DNA from 2 places in the Evansella sp. AB-rgal1 genome. Region 2 is predicted to be linked to the other one. Evidence: riboswitches for the same ligand, from Rfam matches in the RefSeq annotation. Region 2 holds a riboswitch; the other holds the start of a gene.
What was found. A riboswitch is a leader RNA that binds a small molecule or an ion and turns the genes downstream of it on or off. The one in region 2 is predicted to bind cyclic di-GMP.

Region 1 (9,010 bases), on a different contig from region 2:
TTAAAGAAGTAGGATTAATTGCTTCACTGAATGTAACAATTACAGAATTCCCACTCTTTGTAGCAGATGTTAGTGTTGCAGGTGTGTTATCTTCAACTGTTACCGTTCCACTTGTAGAAACGACAGTTTTTCCATCAGCAGATCTAACACCAGAAACTGATAGAATTGCATTTGTACCAGTTCCTACTTCACCAATATTAACTGATTTAGCTGGTAATACAATTACTACCACTTGCTTATCAGCATCTTTAAAGTATATATCTGTGTTAGCTGGAAGTGCTTGACCATCTAATCTATAATTTGAAGCATTTAAAGCAGTTGCAGTTGTTACTTCTTTTAGAGAACCATTATCTGAAAAAGAAACTTCAAATGTGTTTGCTTCAGTTACAACACTAGATACAGTAGCCACTAAGTCAGTTGTTGTCGATGATCCTGCTGACACTGTAGCAGTTGTAGTAGCTAGTGTATTTTTATTACGTTCTACTAGATCAGCAACAGCAGACGCTTCAATACGAATTGAATAATTACCAGCTACAAAAGCAGTATTGTCACTTTTTGTAATGTTAATTTTTTTATTATCATCTGCATCCTCTGTAAAAGTTAATCCAGTAGTAGCAATCCCATCGCGTCGAACGATAAACTTGTTAGCATCTTCAAGAGTTACACCTTCACTAAAAGTAACGGTAATAGTCTTTTTGTCTGAAGAAACTGATGTACCAGCAACAGTAGGAGCTACAGTATCTTTTACCATTTTATAAGTAGATGTAGAAGCAGGGTTATTGTTACCAAATAAATCTACTAATCCATTACTAGCTAATAATAATGTTAAATCTTTGTTATTTCCAGTACCGTATAGTGTATTAGAATTAAATTTAATATCAAATTTAGTTCCAGTTGTATCTCCAGGAGCAGCTTCTATACTATAGTCCGTGAACGGAGCAGCATCTTTTAAAACAGTTAAAGTCGCATTTAAATCAGCTATAGTAGTTGATCCACTTTTGCTACCTAACTTCTTGTTAAATTCAACTCTTAATGTATTAGAATCATACTGTGTAAATGATTTAACCCCAAGAGCAGAAGCATCTCTAGTGAATGTAACTGAACCATTGAAAGCTGCTAAAACATTCCCGTTGAAATCTTCAGCGCCAGCAATATAGATTGATGCACTAGATCCAGTAGATGAAGAAGCTGGTCTAGCAAACGTTAGTTCAGTTACAGGTGCAGTATTTGCATTTGTAAAACTAACAGGTGTACCATTAACTCTTAAAACAGTTGGATTTGCTTTTATTGCTTCAGATAAAGTAACTTTCACTTGATCACTAACAGCATCATACTCTACATTTGTTACTGTAGGAGCAACAGTATCGTTTACTGATAGTCTAGCGATATATTCTTTAACAGTTACTCCATTGAAAGCTTTCGCTCCATCAACTGTAACTGTGTAGTCACCATTGAAGTATTCACTAGCACTAATATTAGTGATAGTTAGAGTTTTACCATCCGAACTTAAACTTCCATTTAAGTTTGAAGATGTAATTGCTTCAGCATTGCTATTTGCAGCAACAACAGATACCGCACTTTTTAAAGTATTATCAGTACCAGCATTAACAATTACAGAATCTTTATCAATTGGTTGATTAAATTTAATTTGTAGTTCTTTTGCATTAACCGCACTAACGCTAGTTACTACAGGCTCAGAAGTTTCAACCTCTAAACGCACTTCTTCAACTTCAGTTCTGTGAACAAATACTGCTGCTTCAGCACGAGTTACATCATTTCCAGGACGGAAAGTTCCATTAGAATATCCGTTAACTACACCTAAACTAGCAAGTGTGTAAACATATTCTTGAGCCCAACCAGAAACATCTGAGAATGAAACAATTGCAGTCTCATCTTTAGTTAATCCATATGCTTCAACAATCATTTTTGATAATTGTTCACGTGTAATTGTTTGGTCTGGACGGAAAGTTCCATCAGTAAATCCATTGATTACACCTGGCTTCTGATCTTGGATTGCAGCAATAAAGCTAGAAGCCCAGTGATTAGTAGCATCAGTTAATTCCGTTTTTGCATCTTCATCTACATTTAAACCTAGAGAAAGAGCTAATACTTTTGCAGCTTCAGCACGAGTGATCGCTGTTTGAGGATCATAAATTCCATTCCCACGACCATTGATCGCACCTTTTCCTACTAAATAATCGATAGCGTCTCCAGCCCACTCTTTAACACTATCCGTGTCAGTAAAACTTACTTGTTCTGCTGCTAATGCAGCTGGTGCTACTGTTGTAGCTGCTACAGCTACCGCAACACCTGTTGCTAAAAACTTACGATAAGACTTTGGTTGATAAGCCATGTAACTATTTCCTCCTTTTATTATGTACATAATTGTACTAAGTCTCTCTAGCTATGATAGTTACAACCTACTATTGTTAGGTTGATAGTCTCACAAACTAGCTAAGCCCTTTTATATTACCCGCAAGATTAGTATAATTTCCCCATAATGTTTTGTCAACAAATTTTGGGAATTATATTACTTCTCTATATTTATAAGAAAAAATAGATTATGCTAATCTTATAGGGAAATACTGTCTATTATTTTACAATATCAAACAAAAATTTCATAGTAAAATATTAAAATAAACTGAAAAATTATGTTTTTTCTTTAGATTCAATAAGAAATTGTTTGTATTTACATACTTAATAAACTCTTTTTATTGTTATTTTTCATATTTTTTATTCGCATTAATTTCTAGATTCCTCCTTTTATTTTGTCGAATAAATAATAACCATACAAAAATGATTTTATTCTTAGCTCTTTGGAAATATGCCTATTTATTTTACTTTTATAAAATTTGGTCATTCGCTATGGGGGAAAGTTTCGAAGTATTATATTTAGTAGTTTTTTTAATAACAGACAATTTCAATAGATTCTATCGGTAAAAATAATCATACTCTCTTAAATAACGCCAACGCCTTACTAAACTTCTATTATTATTAACAGCAAACAAAAGAGCCCTAATAAATTAGGACTCTTCCTTATGTAGAGATTTATATTAACGTTCATTTTACTCATCCGATATCATATTGTGGTACCTATTACCTTTATAACGTTATATAAAGGTAATAGATTCCATTTGTAGAAAGGTTAGATGAAAGAAGAACCGAGCTAGTTGATATTAATGAATGAATAATACCAAACTTATCTTTTATGCTAAGTCTATGATGTAATTGTGACATTAATCCACTTCCCCATTGTCACAACCGAAGCTGTTTTGAGTAAGTTGTTACGGAATACTAGGAATCTCTTTCTAATGCTGTTTCTTTAGAAGAAAGGTGCAGAAACAAGTTTGCGGGCTTAGGCTTAAACACCTGTCTTCTATTGATCACTCATTATTATTGAAATACCAACAGTTCCCTAACAGACTTAACAAAAAAACTTTGGCGGAAACAGAACGAGAAAGCTTCCTAATTACCCATTTCATCGTCTTTCCACAACCATAGACGTATTGTATCACATCAAATTTTTATTTGAAATCCCTAATTCATTCCAATATGTTAAATTATTGTAATAATTTTGTTAGATATCATTACAGAATCACTAGATATACGGACTTTTTCTTGTAGCTCCCTCGATATCTTCCTTAATATACCAAAAATAACATGACTGTATTAATCAACATCCGCTTATGGAAGGCGATTTAAGAACCTAAACTCCATTTTATATTATTTGTTACAATATTATGAAAACTAATAGTACAAAATGGGTTTGTTTGAAAGTTTTTACGAATTTTAACGTAAAATATCTTATTTCTATCTCTATCTTTTGAAATTATCCAAACCACGAATGATAAATAAAGATTATAAGTTTTAACAATATAGATGCCTATTGATAGTTTTGAGTTGAGTTATCGAGTACTGTATCCAAAAATACACCACCTTTATAATGCCCCCCAACTGTAAATGAGAATTACTCGTTGATGCAGGTAGTATCTTAGTTTAAAATGGACATCGTGCTTCCTTTTTATTCATAGAATTCACAATGAGATGGAGAGAACGGAAATGACTCTAGTAAATACAGGTGACTTACGAAGATCTGAAAAGAAGTTTCGCCCCGAGTTAGAAGGTGTCCGGGCTGTTGCTGCATTATTGGTTGCAATCTACCATATATGGTTAGGCTCTGTTTCTGGTGGAGTGGACGTGTTTTTCATTGTATCTGGATATTTAATAACAACGTCTTTACTTTCTAGAATGGAGAGAGATGGAACAATTCACCTTTCTGAATATCTTTTAAATTTAGGAAAAAGGTTACTCCCTCTTGCACTTATTGTTCTTCTTTTTTCTACTATATTATCTTTTCTTCTTTTACCACAAGTTCAGTGGAAACAAATTATGTCGGAAATTTATGCATCAGCTTTTTATTTTCAAAACTGGCTGTTAGCTACTAACGCTGTAGATTACTTAGCTCAAAATAATGCAGCAAGTCCATTACAACATTTTTGGGCATTGTCTATTCAAGGTCAATTTTACTTAACTTGGCCACTTATCATTTTCATAGCGTTTGTTTTTGCAAAAAAAGTGTTTAAAACGCCCCTTCGCAAAACTCTATTATTCGTTTTAATTACTATTTTTATTACATCGCTAACCTATTCTATTTTTATTACTTCTCAAAATCAACCTTGGGCTTATTTTGACACCTTTGCTCGTGTGTGGGAATTTAGTTTAGGGGGAATTTTAGCATTACTACTTCCCTATTTATCTCTCAACAAAATGGCAAGTACCATCATTGGTTGGGCAGGCTTAAGTATTATTGCTTTTACAGGTATTTTATTACCTGTGTCAAACGTATTCCCAGGATACGCAGCATTATTACCGATATCTGGTGTTGTACTCATTATTATCGCGTCAGAGAACGGAACTAAATTTGGGGTCGAAAAACTTTTGGGCTCAAAACCTCTGATGTTTTTCGGAAGTATTTCTTATGGATTTTATTTATGGCATTGGCCACTTTTAATCTTTTATTATGCCTACTTCGGAACAGATTCCGTTACCATACTGTGGGGGATGGCTATACTTAGCCTTACATTCCTCTTGTCTATTCTATCGACGAAATTAGTGGAATCTCCGATTAGAGGATTGTCATTAAAACAATCAAAAAGGAAAATAGCTTTCGTTTTACTACTATTTCTCCTTCCAGTTTTAGCCGCAAACAGCTATTGGGATTTACATTTGGAACAGGTGGAAGAAGCATTTAGACAACAAGCTGTCATTGAAGATTACCCTGGTGCTCACGTGCTTTTTAAAAATGTAGTTGCGGCAGAAGATGTACAACCAATCGGTACACCTCTTGATGCAAACAGTTCCATGCCTACGTATCATGACGATGGTTGTTTTGTTCGCATGGATGATCCAGGCGTAAAAGTATGTTCTTACGGTGAAACAAACAATCCAGATTTTGTTATCGGTCTTGTAGGTGGCTCTCGTACTGGGCATTGGTTTACTGCATTAGAAGAATTTGCGGAGGAATTGAACTTACAGATTGATGTATATAATAAGAATGCTTGTAGATTCTCGACTCAGGATTTTGATGGATTGCTAAGGGATTCTTGTGTTGAATGGAATGAACACGTTGTTGAACCTTTATTAGAAAACCCACCAGATTTAATTTTTACAACAGCTAATGTAAGTAGTGGTGCCACAATACCTGACGGATACATCGAGATGTGGGAAAAATTTGTTGGAATTTCTACTATCTTTGGGATCCGAGACAATCCATCCATGCCGGAAGATATTCCAAAGTGTGTAGAAGTAAATGGTGCGGAAGATTGTGCTGTTCCAAGGGAAAATGTTTTATCAGAGAATCCACCATGGGAAAATACAGAAGGCTTGCCAAGCAATGTGTATTTCGCAGATTTAACTGATTACCTATGCGATGATGAATTGTGTCACGCAGTTATTGGTAATGTATTAGTTTATCGCGACAGATATCATTTAAGTACATTATATGTATCAACTCTTGCAGATCCTCTGAAAGATCATATTGTAAAAGCTCTTGAACAAGTAGATCAACAGGGCGATTCATAAATTATATTTGAAAAAACGTGGCTTATCGTCAAGTCATTGATAGCGAAATCCTTCGTTTCCTACAATTTCATCCTATATGGAAGGTAAACATACCTAATCCAAAAATGAGTGTCACCATTTTAATTGGTAGCACTCTCTTTTTTTACTCAGTCAAACAATCAACACACGCTACTACATATAATTATGCTCTTATTACTAGAATAATAGGAAGAGACATGTTCTATCAAATTGTACTTCAGGTAACTAAATAGTACTTTTCCCCCTTGTTCACCTATACACTTGGCGAAAATTGTCGAAAGTATTGGACTTTTGTAACTATTGAATTATAATATAAATAATTATTCATATTTGGTTTCGACAACGGCAAACATATGGAAACATATGGACGCAAAGCTATGGGCCTAAAGTGAGAACTACGGCTGCCAAGTTACCGAAAAACCGGAGAGTGCCTATGCATGCCCTGTTTTTTGGGTGTGCATTTTTTATTACATCACGAGATAAGGAGTGCGAAGTTTTGAATGCAAAGTTTTATCAATTCTTAAAGCAAGAGCAATTCACCCACTGCTTCCAACCTATCTACCACTTAAGGGAAAATAAAGTTCTTGGTTATGAGGCTCTATTGCGGACAGACATGTATGAGAATCCAATGGATGTTTTTCAGGAAGCAGTGAACGAGAAAAGGCTCTATGAATTGGATATGCGGTCCATCCATAAAGCCATCGTTGCCTACAAATCAGCAGGCAAAACGAAAAGAAATGGAATTTTGTTTTTAAATGTCTACCCATCGACAATTATTAATCAAAACTTTCTTCCTTTTCTAACAAAGATTATCAGTGATGGTACACTGAAAAGTCAAGAAATTATACTAGAAGTGTCTGAATCACAGCTGACTGTTGATTACCAGGTACTTCAAAATGAGATAGAACAACTGAATAAGCTCGATGTCAAGATTGCTATTGACGATGTAGGAAAAGGTTATTCAAACCTAGAGTCACTGATGAACTTGGACGTTGCATACATCAAACTAGATAAGTTTTTAATGAGGGACTTGCATATATCCAAAAAGAAGCAACTATTATTGAAGCATCTCATTCACTATGCAGACGACATTTACACTCCTATCATTGTAGAAGGAATTGAAAACGAGTTAGAAAAAGAAATAGCATTAGATCTTGGAGTTACCTTTGGACAAGGCTTTGGATTATGTAAACCTTTGCACCTTAGTGAGGTAGTTTCCTATAGATAAAAACAATATTTATGAAGCAAGTAGGATGGTGTATATTTCTGTCTTACGATGATAAAATAGTTTACTACATACGAAACAAGTCTTCCATAAGTTCTGCTCTTACCATTTAGGTAAGGGTATTTTTTTGTAAAGAAAGGTGAAACTTTTCCTAGCTTTCTATCGTTTCACAACTAACTTACACAATTTATTACGAGGTGATATGAAATGAAATATTGGAAAATTGCTATGTTTAGTTTAGTGACTTTTGTTTTCCTAGCAGGATGTGGTACTGGTGATATGGACGAACCTACGGGAGATGCGGGTCGTTCAGGGGATCGGGCGCCTGATAGTGGGGCTTCTGATGCAGATGCAGATTTTGATGCCATTCGTGACGTAGAGGATTTACGACCCTTTTTAACGAAACATGACATTGCACACGGAGATTTTTATTTGGATGGTAATAGGCTTGTGATTAACTTGGTTGATGGAACGGATGAAATAAAAGAGTTCATAGAGGCTCATTGGGAAGTAGCTTATGAGCTTGATTTTGCAGGAGTACAGTTTACCCATGAGGAATTAGAGGGTGCTCAAGAACTTCTAAATGAACACAATTTGTATAAGGAAGCGAATATTTACTCCTCTTGGATTGATGTGATGAAAAATAAGTTATTCATTACTCTCCCTAGTTCTTCCCAGGACAAAGTGGAGGAAATCGAAGAGCTCATTGATCCGGAGATGCTCACCATTGAGATTCAAGATCTCGGAGAAGAACCTGATATCGTTGGTGCCATCGTGAAAATCGATCACGAGCTTGAACGAATCTTAATAGAAAACGAAATTTGGTTTAGCTTTGATGAGTATTCGGAAATTGTGAATCAAGGTGGAGAAGCGTTGGACTTCGATGTGTTTGAAGATGGCATGTCTGTGGAAGCTTGGCACACAGGAGCTGTTCTTCATTCCTACCCAGCCCAGGGAACAGCGAGAAAGATTGTTGTGTTGAATTAATATTCAAGTTGAGGATGGAGAATTAGGGATCCATCCTTTTTTTATTGGATATCAGTTGAGTTCTACGTAACATTTATAAATTCTACGCAACTTAAAATTGATTTAAAGCTAATTTGCTTTTTTCTTTTTGATATATGTGCGGGTTTGTGGAATATATGTGCGGGTTGCGTGAATATATGTGCAGGTTCACGGAATATATGTGCGGATTTCGTAATTATATGTGCGGTTTCAGCAAATTATATGTGCACAACACTTTTTTTGGACGCAAAAAATACCCTCATTTAACATAATGTAATACCTCTTTTTTCATGTATAATCCAAACACTACGAAAAGACACTAACATAGAGGTGAAAAAATGAAAGACACAATATCATGCGTGGATGAGTATATACAAAACATATTAACACCCCAGTTAACACCTTTTCTTGAGGATACCTCCGACATAGAAACAATTGTACATGATGTACACCTTAGGTTGGTAGATGCGATCTCTTTATGGAACGAACAAGAAGTAAGGGATACATTATTTCTCCCTGTAACAGAAGAGGCGATGTACTACAAACCTTACGCGCCCATAGAGATTCGTTGTTTGGTGGTATTATGTATCCGAAACAGCCTTCTAGAAACGTATGCAAGCTATCCTCAGGACGTGATTGAGGACAAACATATACCCCTCTTCACAGGAGAAGCGATCCAAT
Region 2 (21,118 bases):
TTATCATAATAAGAATGAAACATAGAAGCAGCACCATCTTCACATGGTAAATGTAACTTTTTCATCGTTTCATTAAACCGTATCGTTCTATATTCCTCTTTCGACAACTTCTTATTTTCATACAACCCCCAATATTTATCACAATTACGTTTGAATACAGAAAAAAAATATTCAAAAGAAACGTTAGATTTCACGCTCCATTCTTTACACAAGTATAAATCATAACAAGCCTCTATTGCACGTTTAAACGCCTGCTCATGACTAAACAATGTATTATCTAAATCAAAACATATTCCTTCCCATTTCAAGTATCTCACCCCCATTTATGCGAAGTTACTATGAATAAAAAAATCCCGAAAATTTCTCGGGATTAACGTAGCATTTGATACATCATTTTCTCTCGAACTGCAGGGATGCGCATAACTAATGCTACTGAAAGACGGCGTAACCATCTTTTTGATAAAAATGCATTGATAATGCGGTATCTATTACGTAAGATACTTCTAACTCCAAAAAATATACCAAGCAAGAATAATATTCGTTGCATGTGAATCCCTCCTATCGTCTTGAAGACACTCAAAAATTCGCTTTTATCTTTGTATGAGTACCCTCTAATTGAAAAAGTTCCTTTATCTTTTTCAATGCCTTCCTGTTATTAGGGTGGATCAAAAATCAAATATTATCCTTGTGTAGAAAAAGTTCCATTAACACTATTTGACATTAGCTAGACTTCAGTTAGAATGTTGATGCCTTCTACTAAGGCTTAAAAACAGGAGCCATTGCCTCTTTTAATACTTTTGCAGAATGATGTAGTTGTTTCATTTCTTCTTCGTTTAAATCAATCTCCATTACTCGTTCAATACCATTTTGACTAACAATTGCAGGTACACCTATATAAAGGTCATCTAACCCAAATTCTCCCTTAAGCAGTGTAGAAACAGTTAATATGGAATGTTCATTTCGTAAAATTGCTCTTGTTAATCGTTTTAATCCCATTGCAATTGCATAGTGTGTTGCACCTTTACGCTCAATAATATGGTAAGCTGCATCACGTACATTAATAAAGATCTCATCCAAATCTTCTTTTTTTGTATCAGGCTTATTATGCTCAATATAACGATCAATAAGCTCGGAACCAATTCTTGTTTGGCTCCAAACAGGTAGTTCTGTATCTCCATGTTCACCCATAATATACCCGTGAATGTTACGTACATCCAAATCAAAATATTGACTCAGTAAAAACCGAAACCGAGCTGTATCAAGAATCGTACCAGACCCTATAACTCGTTCCATTGGTAATCCTGAAAATTTCCAAGTTGCATAAGATAAAATATCCACAGGATTTGTAGCTACAATAAATATCCCTTTAAATTCATTTTCCATCACAGAGCCTACAATGCCTTTAAAAATATTCACATTCTTCTCAATTAAATCTAATCTAGTTTCACCAGGTTTTTGATTAGCACCAGCTGTAATTACAACAAGATCAGCATCTTTACAATCGGAATAATCGCCTGCCCAAATCTTCATAGGTGAACCAAAAGGGAGTCCGTGATTTAAGTCCATCGCATCCCCTTCTGCTTTTTCCTTACTCAAGTCTAGTAATACCATTTCATCTGCTACATTCTGATTTATTAATGAAAATGCATAACTTGATCCCACAAAGCCTGTACCAATGATCACGACACGCGTCGTTTTGCTTCCATATACCATAATTGCATTTCACCTTTCTTTAACCGATATTTTAAGACTTATATTAACAGGAGGAACAAAAGTGTGTTTGGATCCATCTAAGCTGTAATATTCCCAAATAAATAATTACTATCATAGTATCATCAGATCAGTATCTTTAATAATAATTTGCACAGGTATATCATGATTCTCATTAGGAACAACCTCTACGAACTGAAAATCGTAGCATAACGAACAGGTTTTCATACTCTTACCGTGTAAAAACCTATCATAATATCCTCCACCATGCCCTATTCTATACCCCCTTCTATCAAATACTATGCCAGGAACTAGTAGTAAGTCCATATCCTCCGGATGATATTTTTCTGTTTTATTAGGGATCGGTTCTTTTAAACCATAATAACTTTCCTCCAACTGATGAAAGGATGTGATCCGATAAAAAAGGAGTTTACGCTCCTTAGGAATACATTTAGGTACAACAACAGTTTTACCTTCCTCCCAAGCGTGGTTAATAATAGTATATGTATCTATTTCATGTTCCATAGAAATTGTTACACCAACGACTTTTGCAGCCTGCCAAGCAGGTAACGAAAATAACCTTTGTTGAATAACATTATCTCTTTCTTTTTTTTCAGCCAACGATATACACTCTAATTTCTTTTTTACTTTTTCCCTTAAATGTTTTTTATTCAATTTGTATCACCCTATAATATGTAATAAAAAAAGCGCAAGGCGCCCTCTCAGGACCGAAATGCAAATGTTCTGGACGATAAAAAGTGCTTTTTACTTTTTAATCGGCCAGGTTATTTGACACGAGGTCCTGGCGCCTGGAGCTAGACAACTTTCTAAGTCCAAAAATGTTATACTTTCTTTTAAAAAAGAAAAAGAGTAACAAAAACTATTAAAGTTTTTTGTTACTCTCGTTGTTATTACTTTGTTTCACGGTGCAACGTATGACGTCCTAATCTTGGGCTATATTTTTTAAGCTCAAGTCGGTCAGGGTTTTGACGTTTATTTTTAGTCGTAATATAGTTGCGATCGCCTGTTTCTGTGCAAGCTAACGTTACTTGTACACGCATATTTTCTCCCTCCAAATCTCTAAACTAACTCATACCTTAAAATAATAGCAAAAAATGAGGCTAGAATCAAGAGAAAGAAAATTCCGATTATTAATTAGATAATCTTTGGTTCAATAATAAGTCACGATATTGAGAATGTAACTCCTCTAACTCTTGTAGATTAGAACTTTGAAATTCCCATTCATATATATAACTAGACGAAGACGGATTAATATTTAATTCAAGCTCTATTGCCCATCCATTACTCTCTTTTATTAATGGTTGAAATTGCAATGGAATACCATCAAGCCATTTTTGAAGATCAACCTTATCTGTGCAACATATAAAATTGGAACTATACTCTGTTACTCCCCCATACAAGCGGTACCCTTTGCCATCGAATATTATTAAAGCTTCCTTCGAAGGGGAATAATAAACAACTGGTTTTTCACTATTACTAGTAAGATCATAATTTATTAGTAGAGAAATACTCACTGATTCATCTTTTTTATTATGAAAGACTAGTTTATTTAGCTTTTTACCTTCTACTTTCATCGGTAACTGTATCCATTTCCAGCTAATGTTATTATTTTCTCCTTCTCTATAATGATGAAAGTCAAAAGGATTAAGAACATCTATCATCACATTACTTGATTTTAAAGCATATTTTTTTTTATACTCAACGGATAATTTTGGTAATACAGACAATACAATCCCTCCTCGTATTTAAAACTTGTCTCCTTCTTATTTTTGAATATCGATCGTTGTAATGTTTTTATTTATATATTTATCTTACCTAGAGACAGCCACTCCAACAAGAAGGTATTTTTGTCAGTATCTGTCATACTTGTCCAACATTCTGCTATTGTTAGGAAAGTTTTTATAAAAAAATAAAAAAAATGTGTATTAATATTGACCAGTTGTTTTTTTCTACAATATTCTAGGTAATTTTTGTTATTTTTCTAATTGCATCCTTTATATAGCGCCTTTTTACGACAAACAGGTCCTAAGACATCTAGTTAGATATTTTCTTTTATGATATAACTAAGTAGTTGTACTTTTTTATGAAACTTTAAACGGAGGAAAATAGTATGCAATCAACAATAATTGGATTATTAATACTGTCCATTTTACTTTTTGTTTTGTCCATCTTCCAAAAGGATCGAGGAAAAGAAGTTGAAAAACAGATGGAAAACTTGTCTATTCAACTTATGCAGGAGATGTATCAAATAAAGAAAAAAGTATCCTTACTAGAGGAAGAATTAATGGTTAATTCAACTAACTCTTTAGAAAATATGTCGTTAAGTCATGGGACCAAATTAACAAGAGACGATGTTTTGGCTATGTACGAGGAAGGAAATACAATCCAAGATATCGCAGCATTAACGAATTATAGTGAAGTGGAAATTGATGAACTACTTTCACAAAAAGTATAAGGAAGGCAGGAATATATTGTGTCAATAAAACATCAATTACGTGGTACAGCAGTGGGAATTTTCATTGCCACCTCCACTTTTGCTGCAACGTTTTATATGGGGAATAGTAATAATGGAGAAATTACACCTGAACAAGCAATTACGTACTTAGAAGAAGATCAATTCATTGTTCTTTCCGCAGATGAGTATCATAACATACAAACGGAACTTGCTGAACTACAGGAAGAATTGCAAAGCATTACTATGCAACAAGAGGAAGAAGTAGAATCTACAGTAGAGAAAGACTTCACGGAAGAATCTAATACAGTAGAGCAACAAGATACAGAAGTAGCAAAAGAAGAGTTTACCATTGAAGGCGTATTGATAGTAAGTGAGGGAATGACTACTAGAGACATCGCTGAACAGCTGGAAAGACTACAAATAATAGAAGATGCTCGTGAGTTTGAAAGGTATATTTTAGAACTAGGAATAGACCGTAGACTAAGAATGGGTGAATACAACCTAACAAGTAATATGAGTCATGATGAAGTTATCTCTGTCATAGCAGCCCCTAACTAACTTATAAAACGGTATAGATAAGAATAAATCCCGTAGAACCTTCTACGGGATTTTTGTACCTTTATTCGTTTGTATCCTCTTCTTCCTCCTCTTCATCATCTATAGTAATCTCCATGTATTCCTCGCCAGGTTTTAATGGACCACGACGTTTTTCTTTCAATTCAAAGTAAGCATCCAGAACTCTTTTAGAGATAGCCAGTGAGACTCCCCCCTCATCTACATGCATACCGTGAACGACTACGGAAAAAGCCACTTCTGGGTTATCATAAGGAGCATAACCTACAAACGTTTGATTGTGAGCATCTCGTCGATTAACTCTAACCTGCGCAGTTCCCGTTTTTCCAGCGGGATTATAAGATGCTTGCAAAGCTCTACCAGTGCCACGATTTCCGTAAACAACTCTATGAAAACCATTACGTATTGTATTCATATGACTTTCATCAACGTCTACCTTATTTAAAATTTCCGGCACCATTTGCTGAGATATAGGACCTAGTTCACGTTTATCCGGTAACGGTTCTCTTATTTCTTTCACTACACGAGGAGCAATACGATAACCATCGTTGGCTATCGTCGAAACATACTGTGCCAATTGAAGTGGTGTATACGTATCATATTGTCCATAAGATAACATCAAAAGAAGCCCTGCAACAGACGATTCACCACCAAGACCACTCGATTCATTTGGAAGATCAATGCCTGTATTTACTCCTAGTCCAAATTGATGGTAATAGGAGCGTAAAGTTTCGTAACCAGCTTGAAAGTTGCCCCAATTTCTACCTGAGACACCTGGAATGTAATTTATTAACCGCATAGCCACTTCTACCATATAAATATTCGAAGATTGCTCTAAAGCAGATAATGCATCTACATAACCTAAAGGTCGATGGGAACGAATCATAGGTGTATTAGGTATATTGGTAATAGGTCTATCAAAAATCCTTGTATTAGCTGTTACTACGCCTGTATCAAGACCGGCTAAAACAGTTGCACCTTTAATCGTTGACCCTGGTTCGAATGCTTTTGTAAATGTGCCCTCGAAATCATTTTTCGTTTGTCGATTCTCCTGATCTAGGTAACCTACTAATGATAAAACCTCTCCAGTGTGTGGTTCCATCATAACAACATAAGCGTTTGGGTCTGCAATGTATCTAGATTCAACTTTACTTACCTCTTCTTTGACTATTTGCTCTATGCGCTGTTGTAGTTCCATATCAAATGTAAGTACAAGATCATTCCCGCGACTACCTTCATGAATTTCGGGGTTTCTTAACAAGTTCCCTCTACTATCCACCGCGTTTTCTTGTCGACCTTTTCTACCCGTTAGAACAGCTTCATACTGTCTTTCTATATAACTGGTACCTACTTCTTCATTTCTTTCATATCCATTTGCTAAGAAGTGATCGATATCGTCTCGAGGTATCGACCCTACACTTCCGAACACATTTCTTAACGTTTCATCATATACATACACACGTTTTGAATCATCTATAATCTCAACACCAGGTAAGTTCTCCAGATTTTCCATTATCTGTGCTGCTTCTTCGTATGTTATTCCAACCTTCACCTTATGTGGCAAGTTATTGTAACCAAGATTAAATTCTCTCCACAATAGAAACACTTCTTCTACTTCTTGTGTAAAAAATTCTTTTAATTCTCTCTCAGTTATTCTATCAATACGTTTTTGGTGAACATCACGATCATTCAATTCTAATTCATTCGCTTCTTCTAAAGTTAGCTTCGCAACAAAATCTTCACTATTCATTATGCCCCAATATTCTTTTCGATCACGATCTACACTATACCTAGGCTCTTCAATTGTAATATACTTATTTAATTTTTCAGCAGTTTCTATCATCTCATTTTGAGGAGTATTTCTATTCGTATAAGTTACAGTAAATAAAAGTTCATTATCTACTAGTATATTCCCAAATCGATCATACATAAGTCCTCTTGGCGCTTCAATTGGAATACTAAAGTTTATTGTTCGATCTAACTGTTCTTGAAACTCTTCTCCTTGGACTATTTGAACAATCCCTAGACGTAAAATTAATGCAGAAAAAAGTAAAAACACAAGAAAAAACAATATGTTTAGACGGATGGGTAAATGATTACGTTTCATTTTTTTTTCAGACATCGCACTGTTCCTTTCATAAGAATAGACACCTCTCACTAAGGTGTCTAACATGTTTGCCCGCAGATGCGGTTATCTTCCAGATTTCACGAACCCGCCTAAAAGCAGGTGGGTGCTCGCAAAAGTATTTTCATCTTCCTTACATAAAGGCATGATGTACATACTCTTATATAAAGCTCCCGAGTGAATTGGTGTTCGGTTCGACTTAAACTCGAAGTTCACCAACACCGCAGGCGATTCATTTCTTAAATTTACTAGTATTATATCATAATCGAACATATTTTCAATGAAAGTTCTAGAAAAAGTCTGTGAGTGCTAAGTGATGACAGAAAATTTTTACGCCAATACCATTAAATTTATTAGACATTTTCCCGATGTCTAATTGTAGATAAGTCAATCTTACGAATACACCAGTAAATGATAGTATGTCCTAACCCTAATATCGCTAAAGCAATTGGGATCCCTTTATCCTCACCTAGGAAGGAAATGAATGCTATTAGCGTTAAGATTGAGGTGATTCGACCACTATTAATAAAAAGTTCTCTTATTACAATATATTCTACTCTCATTTCTGCAGCTTTCCATGCACTACCTATAACGTCATAAGATAGGGAAGCATATGGAACAAGTAATAGAGGATAAGCAATGGAGATAGTTATTCCGTACAGAATCAACTTCGTAAAGGTAACATCGAACACGATAATAAAAATTGCTGCATATAGAATTAATCCTGCAACAAGGATCGATCTTTTTCGATATTGAGGTTTTATAAACCTGCCTACAAAGTAATAACAAACGAAGGATACAGCAGATGCTATTAGTCCGTACGTACCTATTGCAAGCTCGCTGCCTGTGGATACATAAACCCATACAACAATAACAAAAACAAAGCTTCCTTCACGAAGTCCTTGGAAAAAGTTAGCTCTCGTGATTCTTTTCCAATTCAAGTTATCTTTCCTTACCTTAAAAACATCTATTAGGTGGTATTGCCCTTTCGCAGACCGTCTGTTCAAAAAGAAACTCAAAATAACAGCTGTTACAAATAATCCTAAGGAAATAGCGAATATTACACGATAGCCTATTAGCTTTTCCATATTTGTAATAAGAAATCCCGCACTTATTGGACCAATCATTCCAGCGAATGAATTGAGTAACCCTAAGAATCCATTAAAGAAATCCCGAGTTTCAGGTTCCGTAATTTCAAACGTTAATACATTAAACGAAAGCCAATAAAAACCGGCACCAATTCCTAATAAACCTCCTAACAAAATGAGAAAATCCCCTGCATTTTCCCCCAAAAATAAGACAGTAAAGAAAAAGATTGATAAGAAAGTAACGCCCAATCTAAGAACGATTACCCGATCAATCTTCTTTGCCCATCTACCAGCTAAAAGAAAGGTTATTGGCTGCATTACAACTACCGATAAATTGTAATGAGCTAAATCAATAAACTCACCAGACTGTTTCCATAAGTATACATTTACGAAAGTGTTTGATAAGGCAATACTGAGTGCATACAAGCCCCCAATTATAAGGAGGACATTTAGATCCTTGTTTAACTCAATATCACCAACCATTTTTTGAACCCACTTCTTCATTAGCAGACTCTCCTTTTGCAGTGACACAACTTATTGTGCGCCATTAACAAAAGGATATTCACCGGGCTGTACTATAAAAAAACTGGCCACCCAATGGATAGCCAGTAATCTTTCTTATTTTGCTGCTGCAAAACGCTTCGCTACTTCGTCCCAATTTACAACATTAAAGAATGCGTCAACATAATCAGGGCGTAAGTTTTGATACTTTAAGTAGTAAGCATGCTCCCACACATCAACACCTAGGATAGCAGTCTTTCCTTCCATAATAGGTGTGTCTTGGTTTGGTGTGCTTGTTACTGATAGCTTGCCACTATCTACTACAAGCCAAGACCAACCAGATCCAAAACGAGTTAATGCAGCATTTTTGAATTCCTCTTTGAATTTATCAAAGCTTCCAAATGCTTCATCAATAGCACTAGCTAATTCACCAGTAGGAGCTCCCCCACCGTTTGGAACCATGATTTCCCAGAATAACGTGTGGTTATAATGCCCGCCACCGTTATTACGAACTGCTCCTCGTATGCTTTCTGGAAGTGCATCAAGGTTCGTTAGTAATTCTTCTAAACTTTTCCCTTGGAAGTCTGTTCCTTCAAGTGCATCATTTAGTTTTGTTACATATGTGTTGTGATGTTTCCCGTGATGAATTTTCATAGTTGTTTCATCAATGTGTGGTTCAAGTGCGTTGTGTGCATATGGTAGTTCTGGTAGTGTAAAAGCCATTTGTATCTCCTCCTTGTAATAGTTAAATATGTAAATATATGATATAAGCGCTTGATTGAGCGCTATTACCATCCATTTGGAAACTACCTTAAACATATTGCTAAAAGTAGTAATCTTTTCAAGATTTACATTATCAGAATTACCCTTCGGTTTCAAATAATAAACCTCAAAAATCAAATAAAAAATATAGTACTTTTAGATTTTAGTAATAAATTTCATTCTTGAATTGAAGATTTGGTTGTCACTCTTTAAACGGTAGCTATTACTTGCGTCCACAAAATCAACAACCATTCTCTCATCATAAACCCATTCATATTGTTTTTCATACCAAATTGGTATTGTATCAATATTTGTGGTCCCTTGAACAAATCTCTCCGTTGGTTCGATTATCTCAACCAAATGAATCACTCCACTTACAACACATCCACATCCATCATAATCGTACATTAGTGCTAAGTTATTCCTTTTTAACGTACTACTTTGTTTTAGCAACATAGTATATGCTTTTTCTGTTATTTCAATATACATACAACTCTTCCTTTCTGGTCTTTCAAAGGGTATTACCATTATTATAAATAAGATGAAATAAAAAAACGATCTATATGCTTGTAAAGAACAAACACATAGATCGTTATGTACGGAATATGGCGGAGGAAGAGGGATTCGAACCCCCGCGGGCTTTAACACCCCTGTCGGTTTTCAAGACCGATCCCTTCAGCCGGACTTGGGTATTCCTCCGCGTATTGAGTTTGGTGGACCCTGTAGGACTCGAACCTACGACCAACCGGTTATGAGCCGGTTGCTCTAACCAACTGAGCTAAGGGTCCAACATGGTATTATATGGTAGCGGCGGAGGGGATCGAACCCCCGACCTCACGGGTATGAACCGTACGCTCTAGCCAGCTGAGCTACACCGCCATATATATCTAAATTAATCAGCGACAAAGACTATAATAGCATGTATTATTAAAATAAGTCAATATAGTAACTAGAAAAATATACAATATTTTTATGATTTTATATATGAACATAATAAATAAGAAAGAGGCTGAGACAAAAGTGTTTCCATCGCTGAGAAATCCGAACGAAATGATACTTGCGTATAGTATTCTCTAAGGAAATATACTTCGCGTTCCGCGGGCGGCTGGTGAGCCGTCGAGTGCTGAAGCACTCCTGGGGTCTCACCCTTGCCTTTTGATCCCGCCGGAGTCATCGTATATTTCCTCCACTAAGGATACCTATCGTTCGTGTTCTCAGATTTACACTTTCGTTATGGCCCCAGCCTCTACCATTTCTATTCTTCTCCAATTACCGCTTCTGCAATATTTAACGCATGATCTCCAATACGTTCTAAATTACTAATCATATCTACAAAAATGATACCTGCAGATGCTTCACATTTCCCTTCATTCAAACGAATAATGTGTTTCTTACGTAATTGTCGCTCCATTTTATCAATCTTCTCTTCTTTTAAAATCACAGCTCTCGCTTCTCCTATATCGTTATTCTCTAAAGCTCGAATTGCTTGTCTTAAAGCATCAATCGTTAAATCAAACATTTCATTTAAGTCATCTAATGCTAGTCCTGATACTTTCACTTTGTTTGTAATCTGATATTCTGCTAGCTCAATGATGTTCTCCATATGATCTCCTACACGCTCAATATCACGAACAGTATCCATTAGCATAGAGTGTGTTGCAGAATCATGTGCCGATAACGAATTAGCAGAAATTTTTATAAGATAATCTGTAATTTTTCTATCTAAATTATTTATTGCATCTTCAAATTGGTATGTTAATTCAGCGTGTCGTTTTTGTTTATTTTTAACAAATTTAGATGTTTCTACAAGTCCTTGTTCAGAAAGCTCAGCCATTCGTAATGTTTCTTTCTTTGCTTGTCCCAACGCAATTGCTGATGATTGTTGAATAAGTGCTGGATCTAAGTGCTGTGCTTTATATTCTATGACTGTCTCGTTTCCAGGTATGATTTTTGTAACAATTAGGGCTAGCAATCCAATAAAAGGTAGTTGAATCAAGACATTAGAGAAGTTAAAAATCCCATGAGCAACAGCAATAGTCATTTCCGGATTTAAATTCCAAATCTTTTCTAACCAAGCGATAAAAGGAATATACAAATCCAATATTATTAGAACAATGATTGTTCCAATTACGTTAAAGATAACATGTGTTAATGCAGCTCGTTTTGCAGCAATGGATGCACCTAACGCAGCTAAAACTGCTGTAATGGTTGTACCAATATTGTCACCAAAAAGAACTGGAAGTGCAGCACTTAATTCCATTGCCTCTTGTGAATACAGTTGCTGTAAAAGACCTATAGAAGCTGATGAGCTTTGAACAGCAACAGTAAAAATGGTACCAATTAATACCCCTAAGAATGGATTTTCACTCATTGAAACGGTTAGTTCTGCAAACACCTCTAACTCCCTCAATGGCTTAAGCCCGTTCCCCATCAAACTAAGTCCGTAAAACAATGCACCAAACCCGAAGAAAACTTGTCCAATGTTATTGGCTCTTTTGTTTTTTATAAAGAAGATAAGAAATGTTCCCACCGCAATAATTGGTAAAGCATAGTCTGAAATTTTAAGACCGATGATAAATGCTGTGATCGTCGTTCCAATATTTGCTCCCATAATTACACCGATTGATTGACGTAATGTCATAAAACCAGCATTAACAAGTCCAATTGCTAAAACCGTTGTACCTGTAGATGTTTGCAAGAGAACTGTTACAATAATACCTGCTAATACACCCATAACAGGATTACTTGTAAATTTATCTAATATTTCACGAAGTCTGTCTCCAGCTGTTTTTTGAAGACCATCCCCCATATATTTAATTCCAAATAAAAATATTGCTAATCCACCAAAAAACATAAATAGAATATCTCTCAATTCCAAAAAACTCATCCCCTTGTTTTCAACATTATTCATGTTAGTTCGTCACTTACCCAATACTAAATCTCGAATGTTAATTGTTTGTTAATGAATTGTAAAGATTTTGTTAAGTTTTTTATTTAACATTCATAATCCTACATGTTTTCGACAAAAAATCAAATAGTTATTTAATATATTTTGTTAAAAAGATCATAAAAAATATGTTATCTTAGACATAAAGCTTTTCCTCATCATATATATTGAAGGATAAATTCAAAGGAGCCAATAATATGAACATATTTCAACAATTACTAAAAAGCTTGTACTCGCCCTCTACGATATCTACTTTTAGGTACCAAAAGATTGGCAAAACAATTCTTTATGTATTCACTCTCATGCTTATTGTTTCAATTCCACCTTCCTTTATGTTAGGTTCTGGGATAAACTCATTTTTCGTAAAAACGGAATTTCATCTTACAGAAACATTCCCTGATTTTGAGATTGTCAATGGTGTACTTCATGCAGAAAATAGTGACCCCATCATTATTAATGAAGATGAGGATGTTATTATATTCGACCCTTCTGGTAATGTCACTGCAAACGACATTAGCGAGTATGAATCTGCTTTTGCAATCTTGGAACGAGAAGCTATTTTCATTTCTGGTGGAATACAAGAATCTTTTCATTATCAGGAGTTTGGTCTGAACTTCACTAAATCTGAACTAGTATCTTTAGTTGATAGCGTCAGTGGTATTCTTCCACTCCTTATTGGTCTTTTATCCGTCTTTATGTACTTGTATTTAACTGCTTCCAAATTCGTTGGTATTTTCGCTCTTTCTGTTTTAGCTATTATTTTGAATAAAAAGAGGAAAACAAATTTAAGCTATAAACAAAATTGGACTTTATCTGCCTATATTGTTACTTTGCCGACGATTTTATTCGCTATTTTCGACATATTATATCTACAAATCCCTATTGCATTCACCATTTACTGGGGAATTGCTTTTGTTATTTTATTTAACGTATTTAAAGGAATACCAGCTCGTTCGTCATCAATGGATTCTAACTAATGTATAAAAATGTATTAAAAAACTGACTGGCAACTTATTAACTGTAATCTTTACGCGCTCTCCAAGCAATGTGCATAGTAGCTTCTGGAGAGCACATGTATTTGTTTTCAATGCAATGAATAAAAGAAAAACTAATTATTTTCCTCTTTACTAAGATTTGTGCTATTTACTGAACAAAAATGTGCTATATTTATATATATATACATTTTTCTAAAATTAGATATACAACGGACATTCTTACCTTACATAGTACGAATATAAGAAATATAATATAGAATGCATATAGGGTATGTTACAATACAAAGTGAAACCGTTAAAGGAGAAGAGATAATGATAGGAGAACGAGTAAAAAAATATCGTAAAGAATCTGGTATGACATTAACTGAATTAGCCGAAAGAGCTGGAGTAGCCAAATCCTATTTAAGTGCACTAGAAAGGAATATTCAAACAAACCCTTCTGTACAATTCTTAGAAAAGGTCGCAGTTGTTTTAAATATATCTATTGATCATTTAATAAAAGATAATGTAACTGATACCTCTTTAACAGAAGATCTTGATACTGAGTGGAAAGTTCTCGTACAAGAAGCAATGGATTCAGGAGTATCTAAAGAAGAATTTCGTGATTTTCTAGAATATAACAAATGGAAACTAAAGCAAAAATAAAAGATCTCTCAAGCTGAGGTCTTTTTATTTTTCTTACTTGATTAATGCCACCATCTCTTATTTGAATAATCATAACACTCCCTAACCTCTTATTAACTAACCTCTAAAAACTCACGTCTTTTATAACATAAGCATTTTTTCCAGTTTCTTTCACCAGTTCCATATTAGAAGTATTATAAAAAAATCTTATTTTTGTTCATTTTTTCTATTTAATGAACAAAAAACATCCATTATATCGTATTTACTCATGATTTCTTTTTTTTTCATTCTTTATAAAATACTTAATGTGCGATATAATGAACAAGGGTGTAATATAAAGATATGGAAGGAGGCGTGTGATGATTGGAGATATTATTCGAAGACGGAGAAAAGAAAAAGGAATTTCATTATCGGAGTTATCAAGAATGACAGGAGTTTCAAAATCTTATTTAAGTTATATTGAACGTGGAATGAAAAAAAACCCATCGATAGATGTTATTAAAAGAATCTTTCATTCATTAAATTTACCAATAACAATTCTATCCTCTTTTGATGAAAAATCATCCTCTATAGAGGATTATCAGTAAGATCAAAAATCGTATAATTCTATGTGTGAATTTTTATATCCTTTTATCTACATGCGCCAAATTAAGCATCCATACATATTGCTTATTATTACAAGGTTACTAGTCATAACTTACGCTTTTTAACTTTGGCTCTGTTAAACTTAGATGTTGATTTTACTACAGGTTGCTCGCTTTCCTAGGGCGAACCGCAAGCCTCCTCGGTCGTTACCTCCCTGCGGGGTCTCGCCTTTTCCGCTTTTCACACAGGAGTCTCGCACCTTCCGTAAAAATCAACATTGTATAGATATATCAACATTATCCTTTAACACAGCCTTAACTTTAATACTAATGTAAAAAACACCTTTAACAAGTAATGTTAAAAGTGTTTTTTACTTAACCAATGTTTTTAGCTGCCTTTTTGTTATGTAAAAACTCACGAATTTCTGTCGAACTAAGACCTAAACGAATGGCTTCCTTCACCAACATTACCCATTCCTCATCCAGTACCTTTTCCAGCTGTCTACCCATCCTCTTCCAGCCCCCTTCTACACGTTCCTTACTAGGCAACCCAGCCACCATAGACTTCTTACTTACGCACTTTAGTCCTTAGACCTGTGGTTTTGCGTCTTTATTTTTCAATAAATTTGCCATTATCTAGAAGAGGATGTGTCATAAAATGGTTAATACTAATATTATTAATTTACATTATATACGGAAATTTACATATGATTTGTGGAATCTTGTCAAACTAATAAAAATAAGTACATTTACCCATTTTTTCATTTTTTTACGATTAAAAACGACATTATTTTTTGTTTTCTCATTTGATGTTAGTTAGATCTTGATTATTATTGTTTGATTAATTACTGTTTCCCGTCAAATTTCGATAGTCCTTCACCCTACAAGCCTACATTTCATATTATTTTACATAGTAATGCCTAACTTGAAAATATTCGTATCAGAATAACTATGTAATACTATCTTTGTTGCTTTGAATTCCATTCGCTTCTGCCCACTCCCTTCCTGTTGGAACTAGCGTTCATTACAAGTAAAATCTTTCCATGACACAACTAGTTATCCACAGGTCATAAAAGTATAGTTTCCTGCTTAACAATAAAAAAACGTTCGAAATCGAACGTTTCTCTATTGTTATGACTCAGGAACTACGACAATCCTCGTACCGTCAACAGAAATTATTTTTACTTTTTTATTTGCTTCTAACCACAAATTATCAGTTGTTGCACTATATAATTTACCATCCACTTCTACTGTACCTGTGGGCCTAAAAGGTGTTTTTGTCATTCCTGTTTTTCCAATCAGCTCTTTATACTCAACGTTCATTGAATTATAGCCAAGCTCACTAGTTAGTTTTTCTTTCAACGTCATTTTTGACCACATATTTCGTGGAGTGAAGACTTTAGTAAATAAGTACGAAGCAGGTGCAGCTATTACTAAAGCCATTCCTACTAATACTCCATAGGTAATACTTGGAGCTGGTAAAGCTAATCCTAACACCATTAACAGCATTCCTACAATAGCGATCGTACCATCTGTTGTTACTTTCCCGTCAAATATTATTAAAATCAAACCAACGGCATAAAGTAAAACAACCCATAAACTAGCAGTTGCGGTTAAATGGTAGGAAAAGTACATCGCCATAATTACTACACCTAAAATTCCAAATAAACCCTTTACCCTAACCATAATTTCTCCAAAAATAAATAAAGTTGCAATAAAAACAACTAAAAAGCCAATGGAGGCATTTTCCAATATTTCCATTATTATTCCCCCCTCCAAGTAATTAATATTACTAATATAATATCAAATTTTTCCTGTTATGAATATGTACGTTTACAGTTATAAAAAGTTTCATTTTTTTACGGTGTTAATAAATTTCTCAATAATTCAATAAATGCAACCAGAACATCTAGAATAGAATGGATAAAGTTTTGCCCTTCATCACTAGAAATAAATTCATTTACATTATCATGAATTTCCTCTATATGTGATCTAAACTCTCCCCAATCTATATCCATATTCTCTAATCCTGATATGATAGATTCTAAATCATTGACATCTTCGTCTGTTGTAGACAAACCTAACTCCCTTGTTTTTTGTTCGATTATATTTTTCAACTCTTCTTTTGGATCTATCTCCTCTTTAGAAATAGTATCACTTATATCCGATAATAATTCAGTAAGGTCATCTACCTCTAATTTTCCACTTATTTCTGAAGAATTTATTATTTCTTCTAAATTAGAAATTTGATTTTCGTATGTCGTTCTAGACTCGATATTTTTCGCCGCTCCTACATCCATCTGAGAATTACTAAAGAAGAAAAAAATTGCGAAGATTAGGTATCCAAAAGAAATGAATCTTATCTTATCCATTTTATAAAAATTACTTTTTAATGTCATTTTTAGTCACACTCCTCATTACTATCTTTTCTTTACACTTTCCATCCATTTTAAACATAAGCCTTTCTAACGAATTTATTATTTTTATGGAATATATTTATTGGACAAGCATATTATTTTATAAACGTAAATTAAAAGGAGATGGAGAGTATATGCGCCCTATTCTTATTCTTAGTTTTATTATCTTTTTGGGTATTAGCGCTTATTATGACCTAACAGAGGGAACTATTCCTCAATCCCTTCAATATACAGAGGATAACAACGTTGAAAGTAACGGTTTAGAAACTGGCTCAAATGAAGCTATGAGCATACCCTATCAGGAAGTCATTGTGGAAGCAGGGCATACAGTTTATGGAATAGTGCAAGCTCTTCATGAGAAACAAGGCTTACGTTTTGCACCGCCAAAAGTTGTAGATGATTTTGAGGCTTTAAATCCTAACGTAAAGGCACATGAAATTATTATTGGACATACGTATCGTTTTCCACTTTATGATAACGAATAATTCTTAGCTCTTGCCACAACAGTAAAGTCGTTGTTACAATGAACAAGGATATCCAAACTTAAAATAACGATTTTATCACATAAAGGGGCGATACAGTGTGACCCAAATTATTCATAGAAAAAATACAAGACCAGTAAAAGTAGGTCCTATAACAATAGGTGGAAGTGATGAAGTTGTCATTCAAAGCATGACGATGACGAAAACTCATGATGTAGAAGCGACAGTAGCTGAGATAAAGAGACTTGAAGAAGCTGGGTGTCAAGTAGTACGGGTTGCTTGTCCTGATATGAGAGCTGCTGAAGCTATTCCTCAAATTAAGAAACAAATTAACATTCCATTAGTAGCTGATATACACTTTGACTATCGACTTGCTCTAAAAGCGATTGAAGGTGGAATCGATAAAATTAGAATTAATCCTGGTAATATAGGTAGAAGAGAAAAAGTAGAAGCTGTCGTAAATGCTGCAAAAGCAAAAGGAATTCCTATACGTATAGGAGTTAACGCTGGTTCATTAGAAAAGAAAATATTAGACAAATACGGTTACCCAACAGCTGAGGGGATGCTAGAAAGCGCCCTACATCATATCAAAATTCTAGAAGAGCTAGACTTTTATGACATTATAGTATCTATGAAAGCATCAGATGTACGACTAGCAATAGCTGCTTATGAATTAGCTGCTAAAACATTTGATTATCCATTACATTTAGGAATTACTGAATCCGGAACCTTGTTTTCTGGAACGATAAAAAGTTCCGCTGGGTTAGGAATATTATTAAACCAAGGAATAGGTAGTACCGTTCGTATCTCACTTAGTGCGGATCCTGTAGAAGAAATTAAGGTTGCTAAAGAATTACTTAAATCATTCGGTCTTGCTGCCAATGCTGCAACCCTTATTTCATGCCCTACTTGTGGTAGAATCGAGATTGATTTAATCAGTATTGCTAATGAAGTGGAAGAATATATTCAAAAAATTAACGCTCCGCTCAAAATTTCTGTTTTAGGTTGTGCTGTAAATGGCCCTGGGGAAGCCAAAGAAGCTGACATCGGTATTGCTGGAGCACGAGGAGAAGGCTTATTATTCCGTAAAGGGAAAGTAATAAGGAAAGTACCCGAGGCAGATATGGTGGAAGAATTAAAGAAAGAAATTGATAAGCTTGCGAAAGAACACGAAGAAAAACAAAAGCTTAATATGTAATGTAAAAAGAAGGTGCCTTTAGACACCTTCTTTTCTTTACACCATTTTTTATGATGTGACTTTTTCTGCACCTCTTTACACGCACGGCATTTTAGTTAGGTGACGAACGGTGCAAAAAATACACTCATGATAATGGAGAATGCGCTAATCACTATTGCAGTATAACCAAGACCCTTTTGATCGCGGTTAACAGCCATAAAACCAAGAATAAGCCCTGCTGCGCCAAATAGCACAGGTAAAAACAACAACGAGACAATGGATAATGCTAACGCAAAGGTTGCAATACCTCTTCCTCCTGTCGCCTCCGTATCAGCGTCACGAGTATCTTCTACATCATCGTCGATCACTTCTCTTCGCCCCATTAAACCTGCAGGTGGGGCATACTCTGCAGCAGTTTCTTCACGATAATCATCGTCGTTTCTTTCCGGTTCAATTCTTGTTTCATTATCATGTTCGTCTTTCACAACATGAAAATCCCTTGGGTATTTATTGTTATCAAATTGGGACATTCCTATTTCCCTCCTTTGCCATTGCGTGTACAATTAGTATGCCAAGGTGAAATCAGATTATCGATGACAAAGATTTCAAATCGAAACAAAGAAGGTGACTTTCATGAGAAAACGACGACTGGGAATTGATATAGATGGTACTGTAACAGACCCTGGAACATTTATTCCATATTTAAACAATCACTTCAACCAAAATTTAACGCTTAACGACCTTACACAATATGAGCTTTCCACTATATTAAACATTACAAAAGAAGACTTTTGGAACTGGATGAAAGAACATGAACCCACAATATATAAAAATGCTGAGCTTGCTATTGATGCTAAAAGCATTCTAACAAATTGGAAAAAAGATCACGAACTTTATTACATCAGTGCTCGACCAAAACATGTTCATAATCTTACAATCGAATGGTTTCTAAAATTACAATTGCCTTATGACCACATAGAGCTTTTAGGAAAACATCATAAATTAGAAGCTGTCAAAGAACATAACATTGAGGTATTCTTCGAAGATAAGCATGATAATGCATGCGATATAGCGGAAGAATGTGACATCCCTGTTATTTTATTAGACACTCCATATAATCGTGACCCAGTCCATAAACTTGTCTATCGAGCATACAACTGGAAAGAAGCAAAAGCAATAACAGAAAACATCTTTAATGAAAAGTAATAAAAAAAGCGCAAGGCGCCCTCTCAGGACCGAAATGCAAATGTTCTGGACGAACGAAAAGCTTAATCCGCTTGCATATCTGCGAAGAAAATTGTTCTTTCAGTTGAAAAGTGCTTTCTACTTTTCTAACTGGAAGGTTATTTTTGACAGCAGATAGCGGATGGAGCTAGACAACTTTCTAAGTCCAAAATAAAAAGGGGGAAGAAAAAGTGTAAAACACCTTTTCTAACACCCTTTTATATTTTCTATGTATGACATTTTTCACAATATCCATACACTTCAAACTTGTGACCCACGATTTTAAATCCAGGATCTCTTTCTATAAATGTATCCATAGGACATGCATGGATATGTTGTGTAATTCCACAGTCTAAACATATCAAATGATGATGATGACTTTCTGTCGAGCATGTAAACCTAAACTTCTTTTCTCCATCAAGTTCTGTTGTTTCCAAAATACCAAGTTCTGCAAACAAAGATAGATTTCGGTATATGGTATCAAAACTTAACCCTGTATATTTATCTTGCATATTCTCTAATACATCTTTTGCCGCTAAATATCTATCCTCTGTTGAAAAAAGAGAAAGCATATCTTCACGTTTGTCCGTATGTTTATATCCTTTCTCCTTTAAGATCTGCATTGCTTCCTCTAAGCGCATTTAATCTCCTCCATTTATATCTTACTCCTTAAAGATGCCGTTATCTTTTTTATCCCACTTGTAATAAGTAGTATAAAAACACCCGTTACAACAATCATACCACCAGTTGCAATATCCAAATAATACGAGAGAATTATCCCTATAATCATTGCTAATTCACCAAAGAGAATTCCTAAAAAAATGACTTGTTTAAAACTCTTTGCTAATTGAATACTAGCCGCTACCGGCAGAGTAACCATTGCTCCTACTAATAATATACCAACAACTTTCATGGACATAGAAATAACAATTGCTATTAACAAAGAGAAAAAGAAATTAAAACGCGTCACCGACACCCCGGTAACTTTCGCAAATTCCTGATCAAAGGATATAGATAATAACTCCTTATAAAATCCACCAATCATTAATAAAGCAATAAGTCCTGTAATGATAATAAACAGTAAGTCAGATAAAGAAACAGTAATGATACTCCCAAAAAGATAATTATACCATTGATTATAACTACCTGAGGTTAAACTCATTAGAATTGCACTGAGACCTATTCCTGAAGATAGAATAATCGGAATAGCTAATTCCTGAAAATGTTTATATATTTGTCTTAACTTTTCCACTAACAAAGAACCAATTAAAGAGAAAAACAGACCAGCATACAAAGGATTCAAAAAAGAAAATAATGCTATTGATTGACTTAAAAACATACCAGCAGTAATGCCTGTTAACGTAATATGCGATAAAGCCTCTGAGATTATTGTAATTCTTCGCACTAATAAAAAGGCCCCAATTAACGGACAT

Region 1: it holds a riboswitch for cyclic di-GMP, as region 2 does, so the genes downstream of both, ACERII_RS24270 (EAL domain-containing protein) here and ACERII_RS18795 (anti-repressor SinI family protein) in region 2, are expected to answer to the same signal.

The regions. Positions count from the first base shown of each region.
Region 1 is NZ_JBGUAU010000046.1:19,260-28,269, reverse strand. Features, by position in the region: gene ACERII_RS24280 (S-layer homology domain-containing protein) at 1-2,353, opposite strand, end outside; gene ACERII_RS24275 (acyltransferase family protein) at 4,060-6,081, shown strand; cyclic di-GMP riboswitch class I at 6,434-6,516, shown strand; gene ACERII_RS24270 (EAL domain-containing protein) at 6,596-7,327, shown strand; gene ACERII_RS24265 (hypothetical protein) at 7,532-8,311, shown strand; gene ACERII_RS24260 (hypothetical protein) at 8,668-9,010, shown strand, end outside.
Region 2 is NZ_JBGUAU010000025.1:10,944-32,061, reverse strand. Features, by position in the region: gene ACERII_RS18895 (HAD family hydrolase) at 1-308, opposite strand, end outside; gene ACERII_RS18890 (sodium:proton antiporter) at 371-547, opposite strand; gene ACERII_RS18885 (L-lactate dehydrogenase) at 757-1,713, opposite strand; gene ACERII_RS18880 (5-formyltetrahydrofolate cyclo-ligase) at 1,825-2,385, opposite strand; gene rpmG (50S ribosomal protein L33) at 2,622-2,771, opposite strand; gene ACERII_RS18870 (hypothetical protein) at 2,862-3,458, opposite strand; gene ACERII_RS18865 (hypothetical protein) at 3,842-4,186, shown strand; gene ACERII_RS18860 (hypothetical protein) at 4,205-4,744, shown strand; gene ACERII_RS18855 (peptidoglycan D,D-transpeptidase FtsI family protein) at 4,806-6,881, opposite strand; RNA gene ssrS (6S RNA) at 6,932-7,117, opposite strand; gene ACERII_RS18845 (MFS transporter) at 7,238-8,476, opposite strand; gene ACERII_RS18840 (superoxide dismutase) at 8,591-9,196, opposite strand; gene ACERII_RS18835 (iron-sulfur cluster biosynthesis family protein) at 9,392-9,724, opposite strand; tRNA gene ACERII_RS18830 (tRNA-Ser) at 9,842-9,934, opposite strand; tRNA gene ACERII_RS18825 (tRNA-Ile) at 9,947-10,023, opposite strand; tRNA gene ACERII_RS18820 (tRNA-Met) at 10,038-10,114, opposite strand; gene ACERII_RS18815 (Na/Pi cotransporter family protein) at 10,491-12,122, opposite strand; gene ACERII_RS18810 (DUF1189 domain-containing protein) at 12,380-13,159, shown strand; gene ACERII_RS18805 (helix-turn-helix domain-containing protein) at 13,490-13,822, shown strand; gene ACERII_RS18800 (helix-turn-helix domain-containing protein) at 14,161-14,388, shown strand; gene ACERII_RS18795 (anti-repressor SinI family protein) at 14,761-14,895, opposite strand; cyclic di-GMP riboswitch class I at 14,927-15,026, opposite strand; gene ACERII_RS18790 (NfeD family protein) at 15,517-16,146, opposite strand; gene ACERII_RS18785 (DUF1002 domain-containing protein) at 16,245-16,784, opposite strand; gene ACERII_RS18780 (hypothetical protein) at 16,937-17,287, shown strand; gene ispG (flavodoxin-dependent (E)-4-hydroxy-3-methylbut-2-enyl-diphosphate synthase) at 17,385-18,482, shown strand; gene ACERII_RS18770 (hypothetical protein) at 18,578-18,991, opposite strand; gene ACERII_RS18765 (5' nucleotidase, NT5C type) at 19,095-19,667, shown strand; gene ACERII_RS18760 (Fur family transcriptional regulator) at 19,913-20,326, opposite strand; gene ACERII_RS18755 (metal ABC transporter permease) at 20,341-21,118, opposite strand, start outside.